2 linked regions of the Posidoniimonas polymericola genome follow. The protein of the gene in region 2 interacts with the protein of the main gene of each other region in a pairwise test. Links are inferred from orthologs where the notes say so. Each region holds a gene or a part of one and is shown on either strand. Other genes may lie near its edges.

Evidence for each region. The genes of interacting proteins can lie anywhere in the genome.
Region 1: the proteins of rpe (region 2) and eno interact in binary tests that used the Escherichia coli proteins (3 or more experiments, as listed by UniProt). The link is inferred for Posidoniimonas polymericola from one-to-one orthologs.

The regions. Positions count from the first base shown.
Region 1 is NZ_SJPO01000003.1:167,385-172,629, forward strand. The notes cover bases 928-3,801. They hold eno (phosphopyruvate hydratase), read right to left. Parts: upstream 3,070-3,801; coding sequence 1,786-3,069; downstream 928-1,785. Other genes in these bases: Pla123a_RS07370 (carboxypeptidase-like regulatory domain-containing protein), read right to left, coding at 928-985; Pla123a_RS07375 (hypothetical protein), read right to left, coding at 1,088-1,603; Pla123a_RS07385 (cupin domain-containing protein), read right to left, coding at 3,285-3,725. In the rest of the region: more of Pla123a_RS07370, read right to left, coding at 1-927; Pla123a_RS07390 (winged helix-turn-helix transcriptional regulator), read left to right, coding at 3,850-4,185; Pla123a_RS07395 (hypothetical protein), read left to right, coding at 4,352-4,930; Pla123a_RS07400 (YciI family protein), read left to right, coding at 4,967-5,245. UniProt on the Escherichia coli protein: Catalyzes the reversible conversion of 2-phosphoglycerate (2-PG) into phosphoenolpyruvate (PEP). It is essential for the degradation of carbohydrates via glycolysis.
Region 2 is NZ_SJPO01000008.1:252,093-257,233, reverse strand. What follows is about bases 672-3,441. They hold rpe (ribulose-phosphate 3-epimerase), read right to left. Parts: upstream 2,527-3,441; coding sequence 1,816-2,526; downstream 672-1,815. Other genes in these bases: scpB (SMC-Scp complex subunit ScpB), read right to left, coding at 2,837-3,441; Pla123a_RS17030 (histidine phosphatase family protein), read right to left, coding at 1,212-1,790; accD (acetyl-CoA carboxylase, carboxyltransferase subunit beta), read right to left, coding at 672-1,081. Outside these bases: Pla123a_RS17040 (hypothetical protein), read left to right, coding at 1-122; more of accD, read right to left, coding at 227-671; more of scpB, read right to left, coding at 3,442-3,481; sthA (Si-specific NAD(P)(+) transhydrogenase), read left to right, coding at 3,791-5,141. UniProt on the Escherichia coli protein: Catalyzes the reversible epimerization of D-ribulose 5-phosphate to D-xylulose 5-phosphate.

The sequences.
Region 1 (5,245 bases), on a different replicon or contig from region 2:
CCGCCTTGAAGGTCCGCGTCAGGGGTCGGCCGTTCATCGGGTCGATCGAGGTCGCGACGCCGATCACGACGTCGCCGGGCTCTACCGCGTAGTAGTCGAGGGCGTCATTCGCGTACTGCAGCGGCGCAACTTTGTTCAGGGACTTCCCGCCGTTCTTCCATTCTTCGAGAGAATCGAGGTCGATGGCCTCGAAGACTTCCTCGGGTGTCTTCCCCTCGCTCTCTAGCACCAGCAGCCAGTCCGACTCGACCGACGAACTCTGGCGGCGGCCGTACATGCGGTTGCCGTACCCCAACGCGACCCTGTCGGCGATCTGCACCAGGCCGAGCCACTGCGATCGTCGGTCCATCACCTGGGGGGCGCCGTTGCTGAGCGTGACGGTTTCTTCCCCGCTTACGCTGTTGGGCTGCTGGTCGCTCACGCCGTTCCACTCTACGCGGAGCCGCGCCGTTCGGGCGGTGAAGAGCGTGATCGTGACCTCCGCGTCGCGACCGGCCTCGAGGCTCGCCACCTTGTAGGTTCCGCGGTACCCGTTGGCGTTGACCTGCGCCGTGTACCGCCCGGGGTACGCCTGGAACGCGGCCAGGCCGTCGGCGTCGGTAGATTCGCTGCTGCTAGAGCGGGGGTTGCCCGAGTAGCGTCGCAGCGACACCGAGGCGCCCACAATCGGCGACCCCTCTGCGTCGACAACCTTCACCGCGAATTCTTGCTTGTCCTTCTTCTCAAAACGCACCGCGGTGATCACGCCCGCGTCCCGCGCCCGCCAGGCCGCGTCGTCGAACTGGTGTTCGGACGGCTTGAGGTGTTCGCCCTGGAACAGAAGCTTGCACGGGTAGTGGGAGGTGTTGCTGGTGGTGTAGCTGAACAGGTAGTAGCCGCGGTCGAACGCCTCGAGCTCCTCGTTGCTCCCGCTCACCGAGACCCTGAAGTCGTCCCGCGGCACGGCGACGCCGTCCCGGTCCGCGACGCGGAAGTAGACGTACATCGACCGCTCGCGCCGGCTGCCGCCGCTGGTGGGTGGCGTGGCAGAATTGATCGCGTCGATGCGTTTGACCAGTTCCTTCGGCAGTTCTTCCAGTTCCAGCCGCTACTGCAGCCGTTCGTCGAGATCCTGTGAGAACGCCGGATAGGCACGGGCGATGCTCTTGCCGTGCCGCTTCATGACTTCGTTGGCGGTCCCGCCGTGCCCGCTGGCGATCAGCTCGCTGGCGTACCAGTAGGCGACCCGCGGGTCGTCCGGCGAGATCTGATAGGCCTCGGTCAGCAGGCCGAGTGCCGAGCCGGCGGCCTGCAGCTTTGCCTCGAGCGCCCGGACCAGCAGCTCGGTCCCCCTGTCGGCGGGCGCTTCGGCCGGCGCGTTGGCGAGGCCGAGGGCCTGCTGGCCGGAGGCGCCGGAGTGGATCGACGCGACCGACGTGAACGGCGTCCGCAGCACCGACTCGCCGACCGTCACCACGACGTCCTCGCCGTCCATGGTCGCGACGCCCTGCAGCGTGGCGCCGGACCGGAGGGTGATGATCTCTTCTGCCGCAGTGGGCGCCGTGAGGACCGCGGTGGAAAGGAGCAGGCAAGCGACAACAGAACGCAGCGAATCAAATTTCATCGTGATGGGGTCCGCCAAGGTAGTTAGAGTGCCGACCCCTCCAGTCTCGGCAACGGCCAGCCGCGGGTCAACGTCGCGGGGAAGAAGGCGTGGCGTTTGACGAAAAAAGCCCCGGGCGATCTCGCCCGGGGCTTAGTGCTTTTCTGGTTAAGAAGCGTAGCGGGTCTTCTTCGGCAGCCGCGCTACTTCAGCTTCGCGGCGAACGCCGGCCCGCCGTACTCGGCGCTGGCGCCCAGGATCTCTTCGATCCGCAGCAGCTGGTTGTACTTGGCCATGCGGTCGGAGCGGCTGGCGGAGCCGGTCTTGATCTGGCCGGTCGACAGCGCGACCGCCAGGTCGGCGATCGTGGCGTCCTCGGTCTCGCCCGAGCGGTGGCTGGTCACGCTGGTGTAGCCGGCGGCGTCGGCCATGCGGATGGCGTTGATGGTCTCGGTCAGCGAGCCGATCTGGTTGACCTTGATCAGGATGCTGTTGCCAATCCCCTCGTCGATGCCGCGGCCGAGCCGCTCGACGTTGGTGACGAACAGATCGTCGCCGACCAGCTGGCACTTGTCGCCCACCTTGTCGGTCAGCATCTTCCAGCCCTCCCAGTCGTCCTCGTCGCAGCCGTCCTCGATGCTGCAGATCGGGAACTTGTCGACCCAGCTCGCGAGCAGGTCGACCATTCCGGCCGAGTCGATCTCCTTGTTGTCGATCGTGTAGACGCCCTTCTTCGAGTCGTAGAACTCGCTGGCGGCGCAGTCCATGGCGAACCAGACCTGCTCGCCCGGCTTGTAGCCGGCCTTCTCGATGGCGGTCAGGATGACGTCGAACGCCTCGGCGTTGGCGCCCAGGTTCGGGGCGAAGCCCCCCTCGTCGCCGACCGAGGTGTTCAGGCCCTTGTCGCTGAGCACCTTCTTCAGGTGGTGGAAGATCTCGCAGCCGCAGCGGAGCGCCTCGCTGAAGTTGTCGAAGCCCAGCGGCATCACCATGAACTCCTGGATGTCCACCGAGTTGTCCGCGTGCTCGCCGCCATTGAGGATGTTCATCATCGGCGCCGGCAGCAGCCGGGCGTTGCTGCCGCCCAGGTAGCGGAACAGCGGCAGGCCACAGAAGTTGGCCGCGGCGCGGGCGTTGGCCAGCGAGACGCCGAGGATGGCGTTGGCCCCCAGCTTGGCCTTGTTCGGGGTGCCGTCGAGGTCCAGCATCTGCTGGTCGATGGCCATTTGGTCGAGCGCGTCCAGGCCGATCAGCTCGTCGGCGATCTGCTCGTTGACGTTTTCAACGGCCTTCAGCACTCCCTTGCCCAAGAAGACCGACTTGTCGCCATCACGCATCTCGAGGGCCTCGTGGGCCCCGGTGCTGGCGCCCGATGGGACGGCCGCACGGCCCATCGAGCCGTCTTCTAGCGTCACATCCACTTCCACGGTGGGGTTGCCACGGCTATCGAGTATTTGGCGGGCGTGGATGTCGACGATCATGCTCATGGCAGGGAAAGGGGGTAGGGGAGGGAGTGGTATTACTAGCCGCCAAACGCGGCCCTTCGAACCGCCATTTTAGGGCGTTTGGCCCGGCTGTCGAGCGGGTAAGCGAGAGGCCGTTGCGCGGGGGCGAGAAACACCGTCCTCCCACGAGAAACCGCCCGCGGGGCCATCGGTCCCGCGGGCGGCTGGGGTGCTGGAGTTGTTCGAGGGTTGCGGCGTTACGCCTGGGCGGTAGCCGTCGGCCAAGCGAAGCTGGCGTCGACCATCTCGCCGTCGGTGATCGTGCCGCCCGTGAGCGTCCCCGCGGCGGCCTGGATGCAGAGGAAGCAGAGGTCGGCCTCGTCGCCGGCCTTGATCGACCGCACGCCCGCTGGGGCCACGCGGAGGACGGTCCCCTCGCTGAGCGGAAACAGCTGGCCGTCGGCGTAGAACTCGCCGCTGCCGGAGACCACCACGTACAGCTCCTCGTTCTGCTGGTGGCGGTGGGTGAACGGGTACGCGGCGCCGGCCGGCAGCTTGTTGAGCGACATCTCGCAGCCGGTCGCCCCGAGGGCCTCCTTCACGAACAGCTTGCCCGGCGCCTTGGTGGGGCCGTGCTCGAACACGTGCTGGTGGAGGTCTTGCCAGGGGCCGGCGTTGAGGACGGTCGTGTTCGCCATGCGCTTTTCTTCGATTGGGGTGTGCTTGCAAATTGCAAGTGCTCGGATTGCTTGCATTATGCAAGTGCGCGTGCTACTGTCAAGAAAGATTCACACGCCTCCCCAGAAGCCCCCAGCGGACCTCATGAAGCCCCGCCGTTCGGTCTGCCCGGTCGCCTGCACGCTCGACATCCTGGGCGACAAGTGGACGCTGCTGGTGGTGCGCGACATGCTGCTCGGCAACACCATGTTCAAAGAGTTCATGGCCTCGCCCGAGGGGATCGCCACGAACATCCTCTCCGACCGCCTGCAGCGTCTGGTAGAGTGCGGCATCGCCGAGCGGTTCACCCCCGAGGATTCCAACGGCAAGGACGCGTACCGCCTGACGCCCAAGGGCAAGGACCTCCGCCCGGTGATCCTCGCGATGCTGAAGTGGGGGGAGAAGCACGTGGAAGGGAGCGAGGCGCGGCTCAAGAAGTAAAGGGGGGCGGCAAAAACCACGCCCTCTTGCAATTGCTGGACGATTCCACCTGAGGCGCCTAGTTTTAGTATCCTTGCCCAACCCGGCGCCGATTGAGTTTCGCCTGTCCGTTGGAAGTTCAGATCAGCGTCTATGACCTAAGGGGTGATTCATGTGCCGGTACGCGATGTACGGTCCCTACAAGAGTCACTTCGCGTGCTTCGCCTGCCGGAAGGCATTTAAGCAGCCGCCGATTAGCGATTGGCTTGCCGTTCGCGACCGCGGCTACGTCTATCGTGAGCTACACCGCAGATGGTCGCTGAAGTCTGGCCTCGAACGCCGCGAAGAAGAGCTTGGGTTCCGACTTTCCGATCTGGAGTCTGAATTCCGTGACGCTATTCGGAAATGCCCTGAGTGCGGAGAGCGGATGGTCGATTTGGGGCTAGACTTCAAGCCTCCACGACAGAGCGAATCGCAAGCGTGGAAAACGCTTCAGGGCGTTTATCGCGTTGGCCATGTGTTCCACACTTGCGGCTGCGATGGTCCCGGCTACATCCCTAGCACCCCGGTCGATTACCGGCGTTACCTCGAAGATCGCAGGCGGCTCTACGAAGAACATCTCAAGTCGACCCAGGAGTCTGCTGACCTAAACGCCGACCGGAAACGCGAGGCGCGAGAGTATTGGGCTGCTCGGTTAGCCGCGATAGGCTCCGAACTTGGCGTCTCGATTGCTACCAACAAGAGTTTTTCCCGACAAGGGCGGTGACGAGAAGCAACCGCAAGACCTCATTTACAGAAACCTATGTCGAAGTACCTCATCTCCTTCCCCAGCGCCGCCATGAAAGTCGCGGCCGATGAGCTGGAGGCCGTGGGCCAAGACGCCCGCGGCGTGATCCGCGCGGCCAAGGAGGCGGGCGTCTACGTGTTTGGCGGCGGCATCGATGAGTCCGTGCCGCCTGTGCTGGTGTCGGCCGACGGCTCGGTTGCCGAGGGGGGCTACGCCTGGGCTCCCCCACTCAACGGCGGGTTCACGGTGCTGGAGCTTCCATCAAGGGAGGAGGCCACGGCGTGGGCTGCACGG
Region 2 (5,141 bases):
ACACAGTCGACGGCGCGTTTTACTCAAACTACGACCAGGAGAAGACCTACCCGCCCTTCCCCGCCGACCGCGCGGTCGAAGTCTTTGGCGACGCGATCCTGCAGCCGGCGCCGGCGATCTAACAGCCGACGGCCAGCGTGCTGCTAACAGTTCACTGGTGGTGCGCCGAATCCTGGCGGCTTCCGCCGTCAGTTGCTGAGAAGAAGCTGCGAACCGTGACGCACCGTTACTTGCCGCAGTAGTCGATCGCGCGGGCGATCTCGGTCTTGAGGTCGGCGCGGCGGACGATGCGGTCGATGTAGCCGTGAGCGAGCAGGAACTCGCTCGTCTGGAAGCCCTCGGGCAACTCGGTCCGCAGGGTCGCCTTGATGGTGCGGGGGCCGGCGAAACCGATCAGCGCCTTCGGCTCGGCGAAGATCAAGTCGCCCAGCGAGGCAAAGCTCGCCGCGACGCCGCCCATCGTCGGGTTGGTCAGCACGCTGATGAACAGGCCGCCGGCCTGGTCGTAGCGGGCCAACGCCGCTGAGACCTTCGCCATCTGCATCAGCGACAAGATGCCCTCGTGCATCCGGGCGCCGCCGCCCGAGCCGCTGGTGATGATCAGCGGCAGGTGCTGGTCGGTCGCACGCTCCACCAGGCGGGTGAGCCGCTCGCCCACCACCGAGCCCATGCTGCCCATGATGAAGGCCGAGTCCGTGACGCCGAACGCCACCCGCCGGGCGCGGATCATGCCCGAGCCGGTCAGGGCCGCGTCCCGCAGCCCGGTCCGCTTCTGCTCGGCGACGATCCGCTGGGCGTACGGCTTCTTGTCGGCAAAGCCGAGTGGGTCGGTCGGCATCAGGTCCGCGTCCCACTCCTCGAAGGTCCCCTCGTCGAGCATGTGCCTGACGCGGTCGACCGCGCTAAGGTACATGTGGTGGCCGCACATCGGGCAGACGTTCATCTGCTCGGTGGCGGTCTTGCGGAAGATGGTCTCGCCGCAGTCCTGGCAGCGGATCCACAACCCGCTGGGCACGCCACGCTTTTCACGCGGGCCGGTGGGAGTCGATTCGCCTGTCGCCATGGAGGGGGACCGTTGCATCTGTCGTCGAACGCGGGCCTATATCGAGGGGCGGGGCCGGTCGCCCCACGAAGCCCCCATGATACCAATCAGTCAGCGGCCCGGCCATGCCATCGGAGGCCGGCAGCTGGACCAGCGACCCCACGCGGAATTACGCACCACCGATGGCGGCGGGGGTCTCGATCGCCTCCCAGCTGGCGTGCCCCGGCTCCCGCCCCCAGAAGTCGGTCAACGCGTCCTTCCGCAGCAGGTGGCGAACCAGGCTGGCAAGCGGTTCGGGGACGACCAGCACCACGGAATCGTGCGATTTGTGCTTCTTGAGCACCTTGCGGAGCACCTCGCCAACCCGCTCCTCGGCCGCCTGGACGGTCTCGCCCTGCGGCGGGCAGACAGTCTCTGGCTGCTCACGCCATTGACGAAAAACCTTTGGCTGCTTGGTCTTAACGTCCTCGATCAGCATCCCCTGCCACAGGCCGTGGTCGAGGTTGGCCAGCTTCTCCACCGACTTCGGCCGAACGTCAAACGCGGCGCCCAATTCCTTGGCGGTCTGCTCGCACGACTCGCACGGCGACGCGTACACCGCCTCGGGATGGAATTCGCCCAGCTCGCCGATCACGTCGGCGACCTGCTCGCGACCGTCCGCGCACAGCGGGATGTCCAGGTTGCCCTGGATACGGCCCTGCTGGTCGTACTCGGTGGCGCCGGGGGTGACGAGGAGAATGCGGAGCATCCCGGTTGGTTTCCTGAGGAGGCTGCTAACCTGCGCGGCCCGAGCGGGCAAGCCGGTTCAGCGAGTCGACGCGTTCACAGTAGTCGTCGGCGCCAAACACCGCGGTGCCGGCGACCAACAAATCGGCGCCCGCCGCCGTGCAGCGGGCGATCGTGGATTGATTGACGCCGCCGTCGACCTCGAGCAGGGCCCGGCAGTCTGGGTCGTCGCGGAGGCGGCTCAGCTTCTCGAGGGCGACCGGGTCGAACTGTTGCCCGCCGAAGCCCGGCATCACGCTCATGACGAGCACCAGGTCGCAGTGCGGCAGGGCCGGCAGGATCTGCTCGAGCGGCGTCGGCGGGTTGAGCGACAACCCGGCCAATGCGCCCGACGCGCGGATCTCCTCCAGCAGCGGCCGCGGGTCGTCGAGCACCTCGGCGTGCACGGTGATGCAGTCGGCCCCGGCGTCGCGGTAGCGCTGGGCGTACTCGGCCGGATTGTCGATCATTAGGTGCACGTCCAGCGGCAGGTCGGTCAGCGCGCGGATCGCCTCGACCACCGGCAGTCCGAACGACAGGTTCGGAACGAAGTGACCGTCCATCACGTCGAGGTGCAGGGCGTGGGCGCCGGCGGCCTCGATCGCCTTCACCTCGCTGGCGAGGTTGGCGAAATCGCACGCCAGCAGCGACGGCAGCAGCACGGGGGCGTGCTGGCGGAGCAGGGCGGCGATCGATTCGCGGCTGCGGCTGGAGGGCATAGACGGGGTGGGGCGGCGTACAGCGCGGTTCGGGCAGCGTTGGTCCCAGCGCAGTCGGCCGAGGGGACGCCCAACGAGTCGTGCAGGGCACTTCGTTTGCAAGTGGGGCACGCAAAAAACGCCCACCAGCCGGCCGCGTCAGCGGCCGCAAGCAAACCGTTGTGGCAGGATCGCCAGTCGGCATCAAGCCCCGCCAGCTGCCGGGGTCCGAAACCGACGCTACTGCAGAGCCCGCAGGACGCCCATAACCTGCTGCCACCAAACGCCTTACAGACACTGACCGAACCGTAGCCCGGCCCGCCAACGGCAGTCAGTCGTCGAGTTCTGCGGCACGCGGCAGCTGCTCGACGCTATCCAAACCGAAGAATCGCAGGAAGCGGCCGGTGGTCGAGTAGCGGCTTGGCTGCCCGTCGCCGCCGCAGTCGCAGCGGACCAGACCCCGGCGGACCAGCTGCGCGAGCAGCGTCGAGCTTGGCACGCCGCGGGCCTTGTCGATTGCGGCCGCAGTGGTCGGCTGACGGTAGGCGACCACCGACAAGACCTCGAGCGCTTTGGGCGACAACCGCACCTCCTTGACGCGTCCGTAGAACTTGTCCCGCACGCGGCCCAGTTCCTCGCGGAGCTGCAGCTTGTAGCCCTCGGCGCGGTCGGTGACGACCATCGCCGAGGCGTCGCGTTCGTACTCGGCGTTGAGCTGCGCGACCGCCTCGCGGACGTCCTCGGTTGTGACGTCGCGCATCGCGGCGGCGAGTTCCTCGGCGGTCCGAGGTCGGCCCCCGTCGGCACCGACAAACAGGATCGCCTCGACAATCCGCTTCGGGCAGACGGCGTCGGGGTCGACCGCGCCGGAGAAACCGGCGGACAGGTCCGTCGACGGGTCGTGGGCATCGGCGTCGTCCGCCGGAGCATCTCCCAGCATCTGCGCAAACGCCGCGGTCAGGCGCTGCAGCGACAACGGCGAAGAGCGATCGGTATCGTGGCTTTGAGACACGCGGGCACACAATTCGAGAACGGGGGCGGGATCCGTTTGCCATGCGATGTTAGGTAACTTTCAACCCGGCGAGCAAGATCGTCCGATGCTAGCACGGGGGCCCGCCCCGCATGCGAGGTCGAGCGTCGCCCGCGACGGTCTCCCTGCCACGAGTACTCTGCCACGAGTTCTCTGCCACCGGGCGCCCGACCCGGTCCCGCCTGACCCTTGCCCCGTCTAGCTAGCTTGCTACCCTGACGATTGCTCAAGCCCGCCCCCACCCGAGCCCCCGCCATGAAAAAGTACGACTGCATCGTTATCGGGACCGGCCCCGCCGGCCAGAAGGCGGCCATCCAGGCTGCCAAGCTCGGCAAGAGCGTCGCGATTATCGAGAAGAACAACGTTCTGGGCGGCGCGCAGGTCAACACCGGCACCATCCCCAGCAAGGCCCTCCGCGAGGCCGTGCTGCACCTGACCGGCGCCAACCGCAAGGGGATGTTTGGCCAGTCCTACCGCATCAAGCAGGACGTCGCGATGAGCGACCTCGCTAGCCTGTCGCAGCAGGTGATGCGGCGGGAGTGGGACATCATCCGCAGCCAGTTCGACCGCAACGGCGTCGAACTGATCTGGGGCAAGGCCAAGTTTACCGGGCCGAACACCGTCGAGATCGACAGCCCCGACGGCATGCAGAGCCTCGAGGGCGACAAGTTCTTGGTCGCCGTCGGCACGCGGCCCGCCAAGCCGCCCCACATCCCGTTCAACGGCCACTCGATCGTCACTAGCGACGAGCTGCTCAAGCTCGACAAGATCCCCAAGACGATGATCGTCGTGGGCGGCGGCGTGATCGGCAGCGAGTACGCCACGATCCTCGCCACGCTCGGCGTGCGGGTCACCCTGGTCGAGGGCCGCAGCGACGTGCTCGGCTTCCTCGACCACGAGATCACCGGCGCCTTCCAGTACTTTATGCGGCAGAAGGGCATCACCCTCCGCCTGGGCGAGAAGGTCGACAGCATCGCCGAGGTCGACTCCACGGCCTCTGGGTCGAAGCAGCGGCTCGTCGAGGCGCAGCTCGAGAGCGGCAAGACCCTCCGCGCCGAGACCCTCCTGTTCGCCGTCGGCCGCCAGGGCGTGTGCGGCGCGCTGGGCCTCGATCAGGTCGGCATCGAGTACGACGACCGCGAACGCCTGCACGTCAACGAGCACTACCAGACCAACGTCGAGCACGTCTACGCCGCCGGCGATGTCATCGGCTTCCCGGCCCTGGCCTCGACCAGCATGGAGCAGGGCCGCCGCGCCGTCTGCCACGCCTTCGGCGTCTGCGACGTGCGGAACTACAACACCGAGCTGTTCCCGTTCGGCATCTACGCCGTGCCCGAGATCTCGATGGTCGGCCACACCGAGGAGGAGCTCACCCGCGAGGGCATCCCCTACGAGGCCGGCATCGCCCAGTACCGCGAGATCGCCCGCTGCCAGCTCCTCGGCGACGAGCAGGGCATGCTCAAGATGCTGATCCATCAGGAGACCCACAAGCTCCTGGGCGTGCACATCATCGGCACCGGCGCCACCGAGCTGGTCCACATCGGCCAGGCCGTGATGGCCCTCGGCGGCACGGCCGAGTTCTTCGTCGACAACGTGTTCAACTTCC